DNA from 3 places in the Clostridium sp. CTA-7 genome. Region 3 is predicted to be linked to each of the others. Evidence: riboswitches for the same ligand, from Rfam matches in the RefSeq annotation. Region 3 holds a riboswitch; each other region holds the start of a gene.
What was found. Region 3 has a riboswitch for lysine ahead of ACYUEX_RS09900 (APC family permease). Riboswitches for the same ligand answer to the same signal wherever they lie in the genome.
Positions count from the first base shown of each region.

Region 1: another riboswitch for lysine. It lies ahead of ACYUEX_RS12630 (Na+/H+ antiporter NhaC family protein); the one in region 3 lies ahead of ACYUEX_RS09900 (APC family permease).
Region 2: another riboswitch for lysine. It lies ahead of ACYUEX_RS17170 (transporter substrate-binding domain-containing protein); the one in region 3 lies ahead of ACYUEX_RS09900 (APC family permease).

Region 1 covers NZ_BAAAAV010000006.1:89,239-94,870, reverse strand. The annotation lists gene ACYUEX_RS12650 (spore maturation protein) at 1-517, shown strand, start outside; gene ACYUEX_RS12645 (hypothetical protein) at 650-862, shown strand; gene ACYUEX_RS12640 (ACT domain-containing protein) at 954-1,394, shown strand; gene ACYUEX_RS12635 (aminopeptidase P family protein) at 1,413-2,654, shown strand; lysine riboswitch at 2,732-2,907, shown strand; gene ACYUEX_RS12630 (Na+/H+ antiporter NhaC family protein) at 3,026-4,753, shown strand; gene ACYUEX_RS12625 (DUF5680 domain-containing protein) at 4,887-5,342, opposite strand; gene ACYUEX_RS12620 (aminopeptidase P family protein) at 5,510-5,632, shown strand, end outside.
Region 2 covers NZ_BAAAAV010000011.1:47,734-53,365, forward strand. The annotation lists gene ACYUEX_RS17155 (aminotransferase-like domain-containing protein) at 1-1,046, shown strand, start outside; gene ACYUEX_RS17160 (amino acid ABC transporter ATP-binding protein) at 1,201-1,941, opposite strand; gene ACYUEX_RS17165 (amino acid ABC transporter permease) at 1,968-2,735, opposite strand; gene ACYUEX_RS17170 (transporter substrate-binding domain-containing protein) at 2,802-3,632, opposite strand; lysine riboswitch at 3,778-3,961, opposite strand; gene ACYUEX_RS17175 (PAS domain S-box protein) at 4,212-5,632, opposite strand, start outside.
Region 3 covers NZ_BAAAAV010000004.1:228,859-234,490, reverse strand. The annotation lists gene ACYUEX_RS09905 (heavy metal translocating P-type ATPase) at 1-1,273, shown strand, start outside; lysine riboswitch at 1,336-1,508, shown strand; gene ACYUEX_RS09900 (APC family permease) at 1,580-2,905, shown strand; gene ACYUEX_RS09895 (sigma 54-interacting transcriptional regulator) at 3,048-5,632, shown strand, end outside.

The sequences.
Region 1 (5,632 bases), on a different contig from region 3:
GTATTTAACAAAAAGTATCATTCCTATAATAGTTGTAATAATTATTACCTATGGAATGTTTAAAGGACGAAAGGTGTATGAATGGTTTATAGAAGGAGCAAAAGAAGGATTACAAGTTTGTTTAAACATATTTCCATATTTATTAGCTATGATTATAGCTGTTCATATATTTAGAGAAGCTAAATTGTTAGATATATTAAACAATTTTATATCTCCAATAGGTAGAGTAGTAGGGTTACCTAAAGAAGTAATACCATTAGTTTTAGTAAAACCCTTATCTGGAAGCGGGGCAATGGGTATTTTAACGGATATATTAAAAACATATGGACCTGATACAGCTATAGGTTTAATAGCTTCGGTAATTATGGGCACTACAGAAACTATATTTTATACAATAACAGTTTATTTTGGAGCTGTTCAAATTAAAAAAATTAGACATACATTATGGGCAGCTATATTAGCAGATTTAACGGCAATAATAGCAGCTATTTTTTTAGTAAGCAAATTCATATTATAGAAAATTTATTAAACTAAAATTTACTTTTAAAATTTAACAAATTTTAATAAAGACGTAATAATTTTGTAACTAGTTATATAGTAAAATATCCTATAATAATAGTATAGAAAAAGGGAGGGAAGTGTTTTAGAGATGGAGTGGAATGACAGGTTATTTTTGTCAGACGAAGAAATAAAAGTTTTAGCTATATTTCTAGCATATGGAGTAGGAATTGGAGTATTAGTTGGTTTATTTATAGATAATGTTCAGCTATGCTTTGCTTTGGGAGGAGTTATATCTATATTGATTTCACTTTTAAAAACATTTTTTGTTAGAATAAAGAAATCAAATAAGATTCACATATAAATAACATCACTAATAATATGTATTTTATTTTTAAAAAGTTATATAATTATAAATTATATAGCTTTTTAATTTTTATAGGGTAGGTGATTTAGTGGCTTCAGAAAAATTTTATATAGTTAATGGTAAGGTACTACCAGAGGTTTTTAAAAAAGTTTTAGAGGTTAAAGAAAACCTTCTTATTGGAAAGGCAAAGGATATCAGCGAAGCTGTAAAGCAAGCAGGAATAAGTAGAAGTACCTTTTATAAATACAAAGATTATATTTTCCCTATGTCAGAGGGGATAAATAGTAAAAAGATAACATTAATTGTCTTATTATCTCATGAAGCTGGAACTTTATCTAAAGTTTTAGATTGTATAGCTTTTAATAAGGGAAATATACTAACAATAAATCAAGATATACCTATAAATATGGCTGCAAATGTAACCATAACATTAGATATATCTAATATGAAAAAAGATTTAAAGCACTTAGTTAATACTTTAAGAGGGTTAGCAAATGTAGTCAGTGTTAAAGTGTTAGCTATGGAATAAATAAGAGGGAGTGAATTTATGAATAAAGAGTTTTATAAGAATAATAGAAATAAGGTTTTAGAAAACATTAAAGATAATTCTTTATTAATATTATTTGCAGGTAATTCGCCAAAGAAAACTGCAGACGAAAAATATCCTTTTACACCAAATAGAAATTTTTATTATTTAACAGGAATAGATGAAGAAAAGCATATTTTAGTTTTATCGAAAATGAATGGAAAAACTAATGAACATTTATTTATAAAAGAGGTAAATCATATTACAGAAAAATGGGAAGGTAAAACTATTAGAAAAGAAGAAGTATTAGACATTTGTGATATAGAAGATGTTAAGTACTTAGGGGATTTTAACGGGTTTATAGAAAAAATATTAATTAATAAAGAAGACATAAATATATATTTAGATTTAGAAAAAGATAATTCATCATATAAGTATATAAATGAAATTAAGGAAAAGTATTATAATATAAATATTAAAAATGCATATAAGATTATAGGAAATTTAAGACTTATAAAAACTGAAGAAGAAATTAGCAGGATTAAGAAAGCTATAGAAATTACTATAGAAGGCGTAAAAGAATTAATGAGAAATTCTAAGCCGGGCATAAAAGAGTACGAACTTGAAGCTTACTTTGATTTTATTTGTAAGAAAAATGGTGCAAAAGACTTTGCATTTAAAACTATTGCAGCAGCAGGGAAAAATGCAACTGTTTTACATTATGTAAGTAATGACTCAGAATTAAGGGTTGGGGACTTAATATTATTTGATTTAGGTGCTCAATATAAATATTATAATGGTGATATATCAAGAACCTTCCCTATTAATGGAAAGTTTACTGAAAGGCAAAAAGAAGTTTATAACGCAGTTCTTAGAGTAAATGAAAGAGTTATTAAAGAAATGAAGCCAGGAGTTAAATTCATAGATTTAAACAATAAGGCTAAAGAGTGGGTTGCAGAGGAGTGTATATCTCTTGGATTAATTTCTAAAAAGGAAGATGTATCTCAATTTTATTATCATAGTATAGGTCATAGCTTGGGTATGGATACTCATGATATAGAGTTAGAAAATAGGGATGTAACCTTTGAAGCTGGAATGGTATATACTGTTGAGCCTGGAATATACATAGAAAATGAAGGTATAGGAATAAGAATAGAAGATGATATTTTGATAACAGATAATGGAAATGAAGTATTAACTAAAGAAATGATTAAGACAGTAGAGGAAATAGAAGAATTTATGGCCAATAGATTAGTTAAATAGAATTAAGGCTGGGCATTAAAGGTTGATTCAACTAGTGAAAAACTGTATAATAATCCTGTAAATTAAATATGAATAACGACAAGGGTAGAGGCGCGATAATTAAGAGTACTATTAATGAGGTAAGCACTTTGATTTAATAGAAAAGGAATTATCGCCGAAGCGTATGATTAATGCTTTAATATCATATGGCTGGGGTTTCACAAAATATGTGTAACACTGTCACAAACTTAATTTGTGGTGAGCTATCGCTTGAGGATTTTTAACTTTATTTAGAATATTAATTAAAGTGTATCTATAGCCTTGAGTGAAAACTCAAGGCTCTTTTTAATTTCTGCCCTTAAATTATTCATGAAATATATAGGGGGAGCATTATGAATAATAAAAGAAATCTAAGATTAATATTAATGACTATGATGATGATTTTAATGTCAACATCAATAGTTTTCGCAGCAGAGGTAGATCAATCTACATCTAATGCAAATCATTACGGATTATTAACTTTGATACCGCCGGTGGTAGCAATAGTTTTAGCATTTATAACAAAGAATGTTATTATATCTTTGTTTATCGGAACTTTATCAGGTACATTTTTAGTTCAATTAGTTGATAATACTTTTCTTGGAGCAGTTACACAATCTTTTTTAGATTTTGTATCTAGAGTTTTAAACTCATTATCTGATCCATGGAATGCAGGTATAATTCTTCAGGTATTAGTTATAGGGGGAGTTATACACTTAGTTGCTAAAATGGGGGGGGCTAAGGCTGTTGCAGAAGCATTAGCAAGAAGGGCTAAGAATGCTAGAAGCACACAATTAGTTACATTATTATTAGGGTTAGCTGTATTTTTTGATGACTATGCAAATTCATTAATAGTTGGTCCTATAATGAAGCCAGTATCAGATAAGATGAAAATATCAAGAGAAAGACTAGCCTTTATAATAGATGCAACAGCAGCACCAATAGCAGGATTAGCTATTGTATCTACTTGGATAGGGTTAGAAGTAGGGCTAATAAATGATGCTTTTATAAATGGAATAGGGCAAGAAGTTGATGCTTTTGGAGTGTTTTTACAAACTATACCATATAGATTTTATAATATACTAATATTAGTATTTGTATTTATTACCTCAGTTTTATTAAAGGATTTTGGTCCTATGTATAAGGCAGAAGTAGAGGCAAGAAAAAGAGGGTTAAACTCTAATGTTGATGAAGTTGCATCAGATTCTAACTTAGATCATTCAGACCTTGAACCAAAGGAAGGTGTAGAGTTAAGTATATGGAATGCTATAATACCAATAGGTGTTTTGGTTATAGCTTCATTAATATGTTTCTATTTTAGTGGTTATACAGTAATAATGGGTGGTGAAGATGTTGCCCTTCAAAATATAATGACTAATTCACCAGTATCATTTAAGGCTATACAAGAAGCATTTAGTGCATCAGATGCATCAGTAGCATTATTCCAATCAGCATTAATAGCAAGTATAGTATCAATTATAATGGGAGTATCTAAGAAAATATTTACTGTTTCTGAAGCTATAGAAACATGGATAGATGGTATGAAACCATTACTTATAACAGGAGTAATTTTATTATTAGCTTGGTCACTAAGTTCTGTAATAAAGGATTTAGGAACTGCTAAATATCTAGTTTCATTACTTTCAGGATCACTACCAAATTTCTTGCTTCCAAGTTTAATATTTACCTTAGGTGCAGTTATTTCTTTTGCAACAGGAACGGCTTATGGAACAATGGGAATACTAATGCCACTTGCAATTCCACTAGCTTATTCAATGAATCCAGATATGAGCTATGTAATAGTTAGTACAAGTGCTGTTTTAACTGGAGCTATTTTTGGAGATCACTGTTCACCAATATCAGATACTACAATACTTTCATCAATGGGAGCAGGTTGTAATCATATTGCTCATGTTAACACTCAAATGTGGTATTCACTATTTATAGCTGCAATTACAATTTTATTTGGATATATTCCAGCGGGTTTTGGATTAGCTTGGTATATTGTACTACCTATATCTATATTAGCAGTATATGTAGGAATCCAAATATTGGGTAAGAGTGTAGAAGAAGCAAAATAATAATAAGATATATTTAGGTTATAATTATTAATGGATAGTTATATATACTTATAACTATTAAGAGTATGAAAAGAAGCTTTACAAATAAATTTAGTTATTTGTAAAGCTTCTTTTACTTTAAAACAAATGATATTTATTTTAGACTTCCACCATGAAAGTAGAGCTTAAATATTTCAATTCCATTATGTGATATTGATTCAACTCCATTAAAAGAAGCTAAATCACCATCCCAATTGCATTGATATGTAAAATCATCTTCTTTAAAATATTTAGGTCCTCTAAACGGACAATCATCGGATACATTTTTTAAAGATTTCTTTAAAAAATTATTAAATCCTGAAGGTAATTCATCAACAAGAACTTGTCCTTTATAATTCATTCCCCAGGAAACTTTTTCATTTTCCCAAACTAATTCCTCTCCTATAAATTCTCTATCACCTAGATGGCTATCTAGATAATAGTAATTAAATTTTTTATAGGCATAATCCTTTGAGTTTGGCCTAGAAGGTGTTTCTTTTTTAGCACCTGAAGCATAAGTATTTTTCTTCGCTTCAATTATAAATTTTTTAAATTTTAATAAGTCTCCCATGTAAGCTCCCCCTTTTTTATACATCATTTAGATTATATATAAAAAACTTAGGTAAATCAACGAGTTTTCAGAAAATATAATATATTTAGAATTAAATGAATATATGGAATCTCATAAAGTATATAGGGTATAATTATAAATATAAAATTATTAAGGGGGCATTTAATATGAGCAATTTAGCTAAACTTAGGGAAGTAATGAAAATAAAGAATATTGACTACTATATTATTCCAAGTAGTGATTCTCATCAAAGTGAATATGTATCTGACTATTTTAAAGGAAGAGAGTTT
Region 2 (5,632 bases), on a different contig from region 3:
TTAACGAAGCAATTAACATATATAAAAATGAGTTATTTATATATGGAACTTCTAAAGGACTGCCATCATTAATTAACGTTATTCAAAAGCATTTAGCTAACTATCAAGTTTTTGCAAATAAAGAAAATATATTTATTACTTCTGGAGTTCAACAAGCATTAGCCATACTAGCTAAATTACCTTTTCCAAATAAAAAAGAAACTATTTTAATAGAGCAACCTGGATATCATTTATTTATAGATTATTTAGAAACTCATAATATACCAGTATTAGGCATTAGAAGAACTAGTTCAGGAATTGATTTAAATCAACTTGAGAAATTATTTAGAACAAAAAGCATTAAATTTTTTTATACCATGCCACGATTTCATAATCCATTAGGAACCTCATATTCTCAAGAAGAAAAAAAGGCAATAGTAAAATTAGCAAAAAAATATGATGTATTTATTGTAGAAGATGACTATTTAGCTGACTTAGAAAAAAATTCAAAAGCTGATCCATTATATGCTTATGATAATTTTTCTCATGTTATTTACTTAAAAAGCTATTCAAAAATTATATTTCCTGGATTAAGAATAGGAGTTGCTATCATTCCTGATGCTATTAAAAATGATTTTGGTAAATATAAAAAGCTTATAGATGTAGATAGTCCTATGCTCTCTCAAGCTGCATTAGAAATCTATATAAAAAGTGGTATGTTTGAGCGTCATAAGCAAAAAATTAAAACCTCTTATTCTTTAAGAAGTACTTGCTTAAATTCAACGCTAGAGCATCAATACAAATATTACAGTGATATTTTTAAGTATCATTCTAATAAAAATCAATGTATTCATACCTATATAACTTTTAACGATAAAATAAATAGGGAGCACCTTTTAAGTAATCTAAAAAAGAAATCAATCATAGTTGCTACTGAGCAAGGTCATTATCTAGATACTTTCCAGAAAGAAAAGATTTTGAAATTAAATGTAACAACCGTAAGAGAAGATCTTATTGAAAATGGTATTATTGATATAATTCAAGAAATAAAAAATATGAAAATTTAAGTTATCATAAATAAATATACATTATTCTATAATTAAAACAAGTTACTATATAGGCATATTAAAAACTATAATAAATTAAATTGATTATAGTTTACTGAAATGTTTTTCTTATAAAAAATCGCTACTATCAAAATTATTTTGACAGTAGCGATTTCTATATATTATTTAGTGTACGTTTTAAGAATTCACGAGTACGCTCTTTAGTTGGATTATTGAATATTTTTTCTGGAGTGCCTTCTTCCTCAATGACTCCATTATTCATAAATACTACACGATCAGATACTTCTTTCGCAAATCCCATTTCATGTGTTACTACTAGCATTGTAAGACCGCTCTCAGCAAGTTCTTTCATAACCTTTAAAACTTCTCCTACCATTTCTGGATCAAGAGCTGATGTTGGCTCATCAAAAAGAATAACATCTGGTTCCATTGATAATGCCCTTGCAATAGCTACACGTTGCTTTTGTCCTCCAGATAACTGTTTGGGTTTAGCATTAATATAGTTACCCATGCCAACAACTTCTAAATATTTCATTGCCACTTTTTCAGCTTCTTCTCTTGAACGCTTTAATACCTTCATTTGTCCTACAACACAATTCTTTAATACATTATGGTTATTAAATAAATTAAATTGTTGGAATACCATACCTAGTTTAGTACGATATTTATATATATTATGGTTATCATCCAAAATATTTTCTTCATTGTAAATTATCTCTCCACCACTTGGTTTTTCTAAAAGATTTATACAACGTAGAAGAGTTGATTTTCCTGACCCAGATGAACCTATTATACAAACAACTTCTCCTTTATTTACTGAAAAGTTAATATCTTTTAATACTTCATGTGTTCCAAAGGATTTATTTAAATGCTTTATATCTATTACTTTTTCCATATTCTCTCCTCCATTAAACTATACTACTACAGTACTTTCTTCTTACGTAGTATATCTTCAGGTGTTTCTACTTGCATTTGATTACCTGCCATAATGTAATTGTCTGGACCATCTATTTTTCTTTCTATAGCTCTTAAAATTCTTGTAATTGTAAATGTCATTACAAAGTAAATTATGCATGATACAAAGAATGACTCAAAATATCTAAAATTATTTCCTGCAATTGATTTAGTTTGGAAAAATAACTCTGATACCGAAATTACATTTAGTACCGATGTATCTTTTATATTTATTACAAACTCATTGCCTGTTGCTGGTAAAATATTACGAATCACTTGTGGTAATACTACATTAATCATTGTTTGAGAATGTGTCATTCCAATGGCTTGAGCTGCTTCAAATTGTCCCTTATCTACTGAAACAATACCTCCTCTAACTATTTCTGACATATATGCACCTGTATTAATAGATACTATAAATAAAGCTGCTACTATTTTATTTATATCTATCCCTAAGAATTGTGCTGATCCATAATAAATTACCATAGCTTGCACAATCATAGGTGTTCCACGGAAAAACTCTATATAAATTGAAAGAATAGCATTAATAAACTTTAAAATTCCTCTTTTAATTCCTCTATCTGGTACTGGAATAGTACGTACAACACCTACTAATAAACCAATTAATGAACCTACTAAAGTACCAACTATAGAAATTAATAATGTCATTCCTGCCCCACGTAAAAACATTGGCCAGTTATTTTCAACAATTCTTATTATCCATTCTATACTCATCTTTTATTCTCCTTATTAAATATAATAAGAGGGAATTGGTTAAGGCTAACCAATTCTACTCTAGCTTTATTGAGCTGCTGGTTGATTTTTAATAGCATTGTCCATTATTGTTTTTTGCTCTTCTTGTGATATACCAGCTAAAATTTCATTTATTTTTTTAGTTAACTCGCTATTTTTTGCAAGCCCTACTGCTATTGCTGTATCTTCTGGTGATGTTACAAATCCATCTTTGAATTCAATCATTTTAAAGTTTGAATTAGCCATTTGAGCACTTACAGCTTCTGGTCTTTCTGTTACATATCCATCAATTACTCCTGACTCAAGAGCAACTCTCATAGCTGGAAAGTTATCCATAGCTGGTTGTATATTTACACCTGGAATTTGATCTATTACTGAATAATGGAATGTATTTAATTGAGCTGTTATTTTAGCTCCTGAAAAATCTTTTAATGAAGTAGCATTTTCGTAGGTTCCTCCATTTTTAACAAGCATAACTAAATCTGATGTATAATAGTTATCTGAAAAATCAATTGTTTCTTTACGCTTTTCTGTTGGAGACATCCCAGCTATTATTGCATCTATTTTACCTGATGTTAATGCTGGAACTAATCCATCCCACTCTGTTTTAACAATAACTAATTTTTTTCCTAAGCCATCAGCTATTTTTTTGGCAATTTCTACATCATAGCCTCCTGCGTATTCTGCACTTCCATCAATTTTTACTGCACCATTTGAATCATTCATTTGTGTCCAGTTAAATGGTGCATATCCTGCTTCAAGTCCCACCCTAAAGACATCTTCACCTTTATTTCCTGATGATTTTCCTGAGCCACACCCTGTTAGTGTTAACATTGCTGTCAATGATAATGAAATTAATAATGATAGTTTTTTCTTCATAGTAAATCCTCTCCTTTTTTATAATAAAAAAACCAACCTTTACTTAGGTTGGTGCTATCTTAAATATTCGGATAATTAACTATAAAAAAATAACTGAGCAAAGCTCAGGTCTACTTATATAATTAACCTAATCCTCATCTTTCCCATTTGAGATAGCACAACTTAATAAACCGGGACATTTATTAAGACAGTCCTGTAGCTCTTAACTACAGACCCAGCAAGTAATACTGAGAAATATTACAAACTTCGGCAAAATTTCCTTCTCATTAGCATCATCACCTTCTCAAGCTCCACTAAAAACTGTTAAATTTTGCGCCTCTACCTCACATATAAAAGTGAGGTATTTATTAAATTATATACAGTGTACAATCTTATTTCATTATTGTCAATACCTAAAAAAGAATTTTTTCAATATTTTATTAATTTGAAAATTTAGAACAATATATTATAATTAAAAAATTTAAGAACCCTAAATTTCCTTAGGATTCCTAAACTATATGTTATACATTCTAATTTATATAAAATTTATTATTAAATTTTATATTTTAAATCTTTGAACGAAATTATTAAGCTTCTTTTTTATTCCTCATTTAGCACCTTTTCAATGAATAATTTAACTATTTCTGGGTCAAACTGAGTTCCAGCATTTTTTCTTATTATTTCAATTGCATCAGATTTGCTTAAGTTTTTCCTATAAGGTCTATCTCTAGTCATAGCATCATAAGCATCAGCCACTGCTATAACCCTAGCTTGCCAAGGTATCTCTTCTCCTTTTAGTCCTTTAGGATATCCCTTTCCATCCCACCTTTCATGATGTGCTAAAGCATACTCTGCAATTGGTGCATATTCATTTAAAGAGCTTAATATCCTATATCCAATTTCAGGATGCCTCTTGATTTCTAGCCACTCAGAATCACTAAGCGAACCAGGTTTATTCAGAATTTTTTCATCAATGGCTATTTTCCCTATATCATGCATCAGTCCTGCTGTTCTAAGCTCTCTTATATTTGCATCACTTAAATTTAAAGTAGATGCTATTAAAGCACATAGTTCTCCAACCCGTATGGAATGCTTCTCTTCTCTTTCATTTTTTTCGTATAAAGTTTTTATTATTACCTCTATAGTCTTATACCTCATACTGGTACTTTCAGATAACTTTCGCCTATACATATAGTCTTCAGCTTTCTTAAATACTGCTAGCATTTCCTCATTCTCTTCTATTTTAGTTTTCCACCCATAAGAAATTGATACATTAATCGAATTAAATTTTTCCTTATCAATAGCACTATTTATTCGATTTAAAATCTTTTCTGTTTCTTCAGAACTAGTTTTAGGCAATATAATTGTAAATTCATCTCCACCTATTCTAGAAATAATATCCTCATTTCTACATTCTTTTTTTATCACCTTAGCAACTTTTTGTAAAAGTTTATCTCCCTCTAAATGACCAAAAGCATCATTAGTTAGTTTTAATCCATTGACATCAATTATAACAAGAGTTATTGGAAGATTACTTTTAGTATCTAACCTCTTTAATTCCTCTTCAAAAAATCTTCTATTATATAATCCAGTTAGTTGGTCATAAAAGCTTAAATATTCAATTTTTTCTTGCCTTTCTTTCTTCTCACTAACATCTCTAAATGCTAACGCTACTCCATTAATAACATCATTTTCACCTTTAATTGGAGCTGCACTATCTTCGATAAATCTTTCTTCTCCATCTTTAGATATTAAAATGGAATTATTACAAAGTTCAACTATATTACCTGTTCTTAGAACATTATATACAGGATTATTACACTTTTCTCTTGTAAATTCATCAATAATATTAAATACTTCTTCTAATGGTTTACCAACAGCCTCTTCTTGTGTCCATCCAGTTAACTTCTCAGCTATTCTGTTTAATAGCAATATATCTCCATGACTATCAGTAGAAATAACACCATCACCAATAGAAAGGAGAGTTGTTTTTAAACGTTCTTTTTCATCAAATATTATCT
Region 3 (5,632 bases):
TGCTCTTGCACAAATAATTAAATTGGTTGAAGATGCTCAAGGAACAAAAGCGCCAATTGCAAAACTTGCAGACGTAATATCAGCATATTTTGTACCAACTGTAATTATATTAGCCATTATAGCTGCATTAGGATGGTATATATCAGGAGAGTCAGCAGTATTTTCACTAACTATATTTATATCAGTACTAGTTATTGCTTGTCCATGTGCACTTGGATTAGCAACACCTACTGCAATAATGGTAGGAACAGGAAAAGGTGCTGAAAATGGAGTTCTTATAAAAGGTGGAGAAGCGTTAGAAACTGCATATAAAGTTGAGACTATTGTATTTGATAAGACAGGAACTATAACAGAAGGAAAGCCTAAAGTAACTAATATAATAACAATGGATTTAAGTGAAAAAGAAATTTTAATTTTAGCAGCTAGTGCTGAAAAAGGATCAGAACATCCATTAGGTGAGGCAATAGTTAAAGAAGCTGAAGATAAAGGTCTCAAACTAAAAGAAATAAATGATTTTAAGGCAATACCAGGACATGGAATAGAAGTTAAAATAGAAAATGAAAATATTCTTTTAGGAAATAAAAAGTTAATGAAGGATAGGGGAATAAACTTAGAAGATTTAGAAGAGAAATCAAATAAGTTAGCAGAAGAAGGTAAAACACCTATGTTCTTAGCAGTAGAAAATAAAATCCAAGGAATTGTAGCAGTAGCTGATACTGTAAAAGAAAATAGTAAAAAGGCAATAAAAGCAATTCATAGTATGGGAATAAAAGTGGCTATGATTACTGGTGATAATGAAAAAACAGCTAAAGCAATTGCAAAAGAAGTTGGAATAGATATAGTTTTAGCTGAAGTATTACCAGAGGATAAAGCAAATGAAGTTAAAAAGTTACAAGGCGAAAATAAGAAGGTTGCTATGGTGGGAGATGGTATAAATGATGCACCAGCATTAGTTCAAGCAGATGTAGGAATTGCAATAGGATCAGGTACAGATGTAGCAATAGAGTCGGCAGATATAGTTTTAATGAAGAGTGATTTAATAGATGTTATAAAGGCTATTCAATTAAGTAAAGCAACTATTAATAATATAAAGCAAAATTTATTTTGGGCATTTGCTTATAATGTACTAGGAATACCAGTAGCAATGGGAATTCTTCATGTGTTTGGTGGGCCATTATTAAATCCTATGATAGCAGCAGGAGCAATGAGTTTAAGCTCAGTATCAGTATTATTAAATGCCTTAAGGCTTAGAAAGTTTAAGGCAAATGTATAAATAGTTGATATTTCCTTGACATATATATAAATTTTGATAGAATTAAGAAGGAAATTTAATATTTTATTGGTAGAGGCTGCAATAGCTAAAAGTAATATTAATGAGGTAAGCACTATGATTTAATATGAAAGGGGTTATTGCCGAAGTATATAGATTAGCTTAAAGGTTATATACTGGGATTGTATAAAATATATACAAAACTGCCACAATATTTTTGTGGAGAGCTATCTTTATTATTGTCTAAAGTTTGCAATAAATATAAGCTCAAAGAATAATCTTTGAGCTTACTTTTTTTAGGAGAAAAAAATGGAAAAGAAACATATGAAAAAAGAAATCACTTTATTTATGGCTACAATGCTTGTTTGTGGAAATATGATAGGCTCAGGAGTTTTTATGTTACCTGCTACATTAGCAGAATTATCAGGTCCAATGGCAACTATTATTGCATGGGTAATAACAACTATAGGATCTATTTTAATAGCTATATCCTTTGCTAATTTAGGTTCAAAGTATCCATCTACTGGAGGAGCTTATCAATACACAAAAGAAGCTTTTGGAGAATTTGCAGGATTTTTAAGTGCTTGGCTTTATTGGAATGGTTCATGGATAGGAAATGCAGCTATAATAGTAGCATTGGCAAGTTATAGTGCAGCTATAATTCCAGCACTAAATAATCCACTAATATCAATAATTTATACAAGTTCTATCTTATGGATATTTACATTTATAAACATTGTTGGAGTAAAAAAAGCTGGAAAGGTTCAATCGTTTGTAACTGTATTTAAAATTGTATTTTTCGCATTGTTTATAGTAATAGCATTTTTAAATTTTGATAGTTCCAATTTATTGCCTTTAATGCCAGAAGGAAAGGGAGTAAATTCAATACCTCTTGCGGCAACATCAACTTTATGGGCATTTGTAGGTTTAGAAAGTGCCACAGTAACTGCAGGAGAAATTAGTAATCCAGAAAAAAATGTTAAGAAAAGCACTATTTATGGAATGCTAATATCAGCAGTAATATACATATTAATAAGTGTTGCTAGTATGGGAGTAATGTCTAACAAAGAATTAGCTTCAAGTTCCGCGCCACTTACTGATATATTAACTAAAATTTTAGGAACATCAATTGGAAAGCCATTAGCAATTTCAGTAGTTATATGTATTTTAGGAACAACTATTGGGTGGTTATTATCTACTGCACGAGTTGCTTATGCAGCAGGAGAAGATGGTGTATTTCCTAAATGTTTTGGGAAATTACATTCTAAATATTCAACTCCAGCTAATGCTTTAATAATTGGATCCATATTAGTTAATATACTTTTAATAATGAATTACCAAAAAAGTATGGTTTCAGCATTTACATTTATAACTATATTAGCAACGCTAGCATTTTTGCCAATATATTTATTAACTGCAGCAGCAGAAATGATGATTATGTTTAGAGGGGAAAGTAAGTTTAATTTACAAATTTTCATTAAAAAAGGAATAATTCCATTACTAGCATTTATATATACATTATGGACAATATATGGTTCAGGAGCAGAAATTGTAATGTGGGGATTTATACTTATGTTATTAGGAGTGCCATTTTATATATATAATTACCATAAGAATAAAAGCAATTTAAACTAAATTATAAATATTAGAAAAAAACCCTCTAAAATTTTAGAAGGGTTTTTATTTTGAATTAAAAAATTTTACTAATGTAAAAAAAATAAATGTATGTTAAAATTAATAGCAAATAAATGTTTACATTGGGGTGATATTAAAAAATATGAGTAAGATAAATGAAGTTTATGATGCTTTAAAGCGGTTAGAAATGAAAAGTAAAAAAGGAATAACAGCAAGCGAGCTTAGTGCTTTTATGAACTTAGATAGGGCTAATGTAAGCAGATATTTAAATCAGCTTTATAAAGATGGTGTAGTTGATAAAATAGATGGCCATCCAGTAAAATATAGTTCTATAGTAAGAACCGAAGTATCTAAATCAAAAGAAAATAAGAAAGTCGTAAAAGAGAAAAAAAGAAATAGTCTAGACACACTAGTTGGTGCAAAATTAAGTTTGCAGATTCCGATTCAACAAGCCAAGGCAGCAATTTTATATCCCCCAAGAGGATTACACACTTTAATTTTAGGGGAAACTGGTGTTGGTAAATCTATGTTTGCAGAAGCTATGTATAATTTTGCAATTGAGTCTAAAGTTATAAATGATGAAGCACCTTTTGTAAGATTTAACTGCGCTGATTATGCAGATAATCCACAACTAGTTATGGCACAAATATTTGGTGTTAAGAAAGGTGCTTATACAGGTGCAGATTCTAATAGAGATGGTTTACTAAAGAAAGCAAATGGGGGAATATTATTTTTAGATGAAATTCATAGATTATCTCCACAAGGTCAAGAAATGTTATTTACATATATTGATAAAGGACATTTTAGAGTTTTAGGTGATACAGAAAAATTAGTTCATGTAGAAGCACAAATTATTGCAGCTACAACTGAGGATCCTCAATCATTTTTACTTAAAACCTTTAGTAGAAGAATACCAATGGTTATAACGTTACCATCCTTAAAAGAAAAAAATATAAAGGAAAGATATTACTTATTAAGGGAATTTATAGAAATTGAATCACAAAGAGTATCAAAAAGTATTTATTTTAATAAAAGTGCTTTAATATCATTTTTATTATATGATTGTCCTAATAATATAGGACAGTTAAAAAGTGATATTCAACTTTCATGTGCAAGAGCCTTTTTGAAATATAAAGCAAAAAATAAAGATTATATATTAGTAGATCAAGAAGATTTGCATCAACGAGTGAAAGTGGGACTTATGAAGTTACAGGAATATAGGGATGAGGTTGATGAGATATTAAGCAATATGGGAGATGTGCTTAAGTTTTCATATAAAGATAAAATTGCTTTAATTGAAGATAAAACAGGTTTAGAAGAATTTAAAGATGGAACTATGTTTTATGATAGAATAGAGCAAAAAATAGAAGAGTTAAGAAAAGATGGAATAGAAGAAAAAGAAATAGATGAAATATTAAATATAGATATAGAAAAATATTTCAGAAAATATATACGAGATTTGCCAGAAAGATTTAGAAAAGAAGAAATATCAAAAGTTGTTGATGTTGAAATAGTTAATTTAGTTGAAGAAATTCTTTTATATGCATCAAAAAAAATAAATAGGGATTACGATGAAAAAGTTTATTTTGGGTTAGCCCTTCATATTCAAGGTAGCCTAGAGCGAATAAGGAAAGGTGTTAAGATATTTCATCCTAAACTAAACTTTATTAGAGGCGAGTATGCTAGAGAATTTATAGTAGCAATGGAAATAGCTAGTATAATAGATAAAAAATTTGTAATAGAAGTTCCCTTAGACGAAATTGGTTATATAACTATGTTCTTAGCCACAAATCCTTATGAAAAAGATAAAGCAAAGGATGAAAGAGTGGCTGTTTTAGTAATAATGCATGGTCATTCTACAGCTTCATCTATGGTAGAAGTTGCAAACTCTTTAATTGGGGAAGAATATGTTAAGGCTTTGGATATGCCATTAAGTATGAAAGCAGAAGATATGTATAAATTAGCTATGGAAAAAATAAAGGAAATTCATACTGGAAAAGGTGTCTTTTTATTAGTAGATATGGGATCTTTGACTAATTTTGCAGATATGATAAAGGATGAAACTGATATTAATGTAAAAACTATTGATATGGTTACTACTTTATTAGTTATTGAAGCTGGTAGAAAAGCTTTAAATGGAAGAGGTTTAAAAGAAATATATGAATCATGCTTAGAAATTAAGAGATATGGAATTCAAGGAGCTGCATCTAAAATAGACCAAAAGGAAAGCATTATAATAACATCCTGCTTTACTGGAGATGGATCAGCACAAAGATTAAAAGAAATAATAGAAAATAATATTAATAGTAAAACAAATATTAAGATTCATGCACTTAACATATTATATAAAGATGATTTTTACAGTAATATAGAATCCTTAGAAGAAAAATATAATATTATTGCAATGGTTGGAGTGATGAATACTTATGTTCCTAATATTCAATTTATATCTGCAGCAGATATACTTTCAGGTGAAGGGATTAACGATTTAGAAAAACTTATATTACAAGAAGAAGAGTATCATAAGATAGTGGAAAGCATGGAAAAACAAATAGAAAATATAGATTCATATAAATTAATAAGAGATATAAGAAAAACTTTAATTCATATTGAAGAGCATTTAAATATTAGGTTAATTCATGAAGTAAAGATTGGTATTCTTATTCATATATGTTTTCTAATAGATAAGTTAAATAAAGGTGGTAAAGAAACTCCATTTGTTATGTT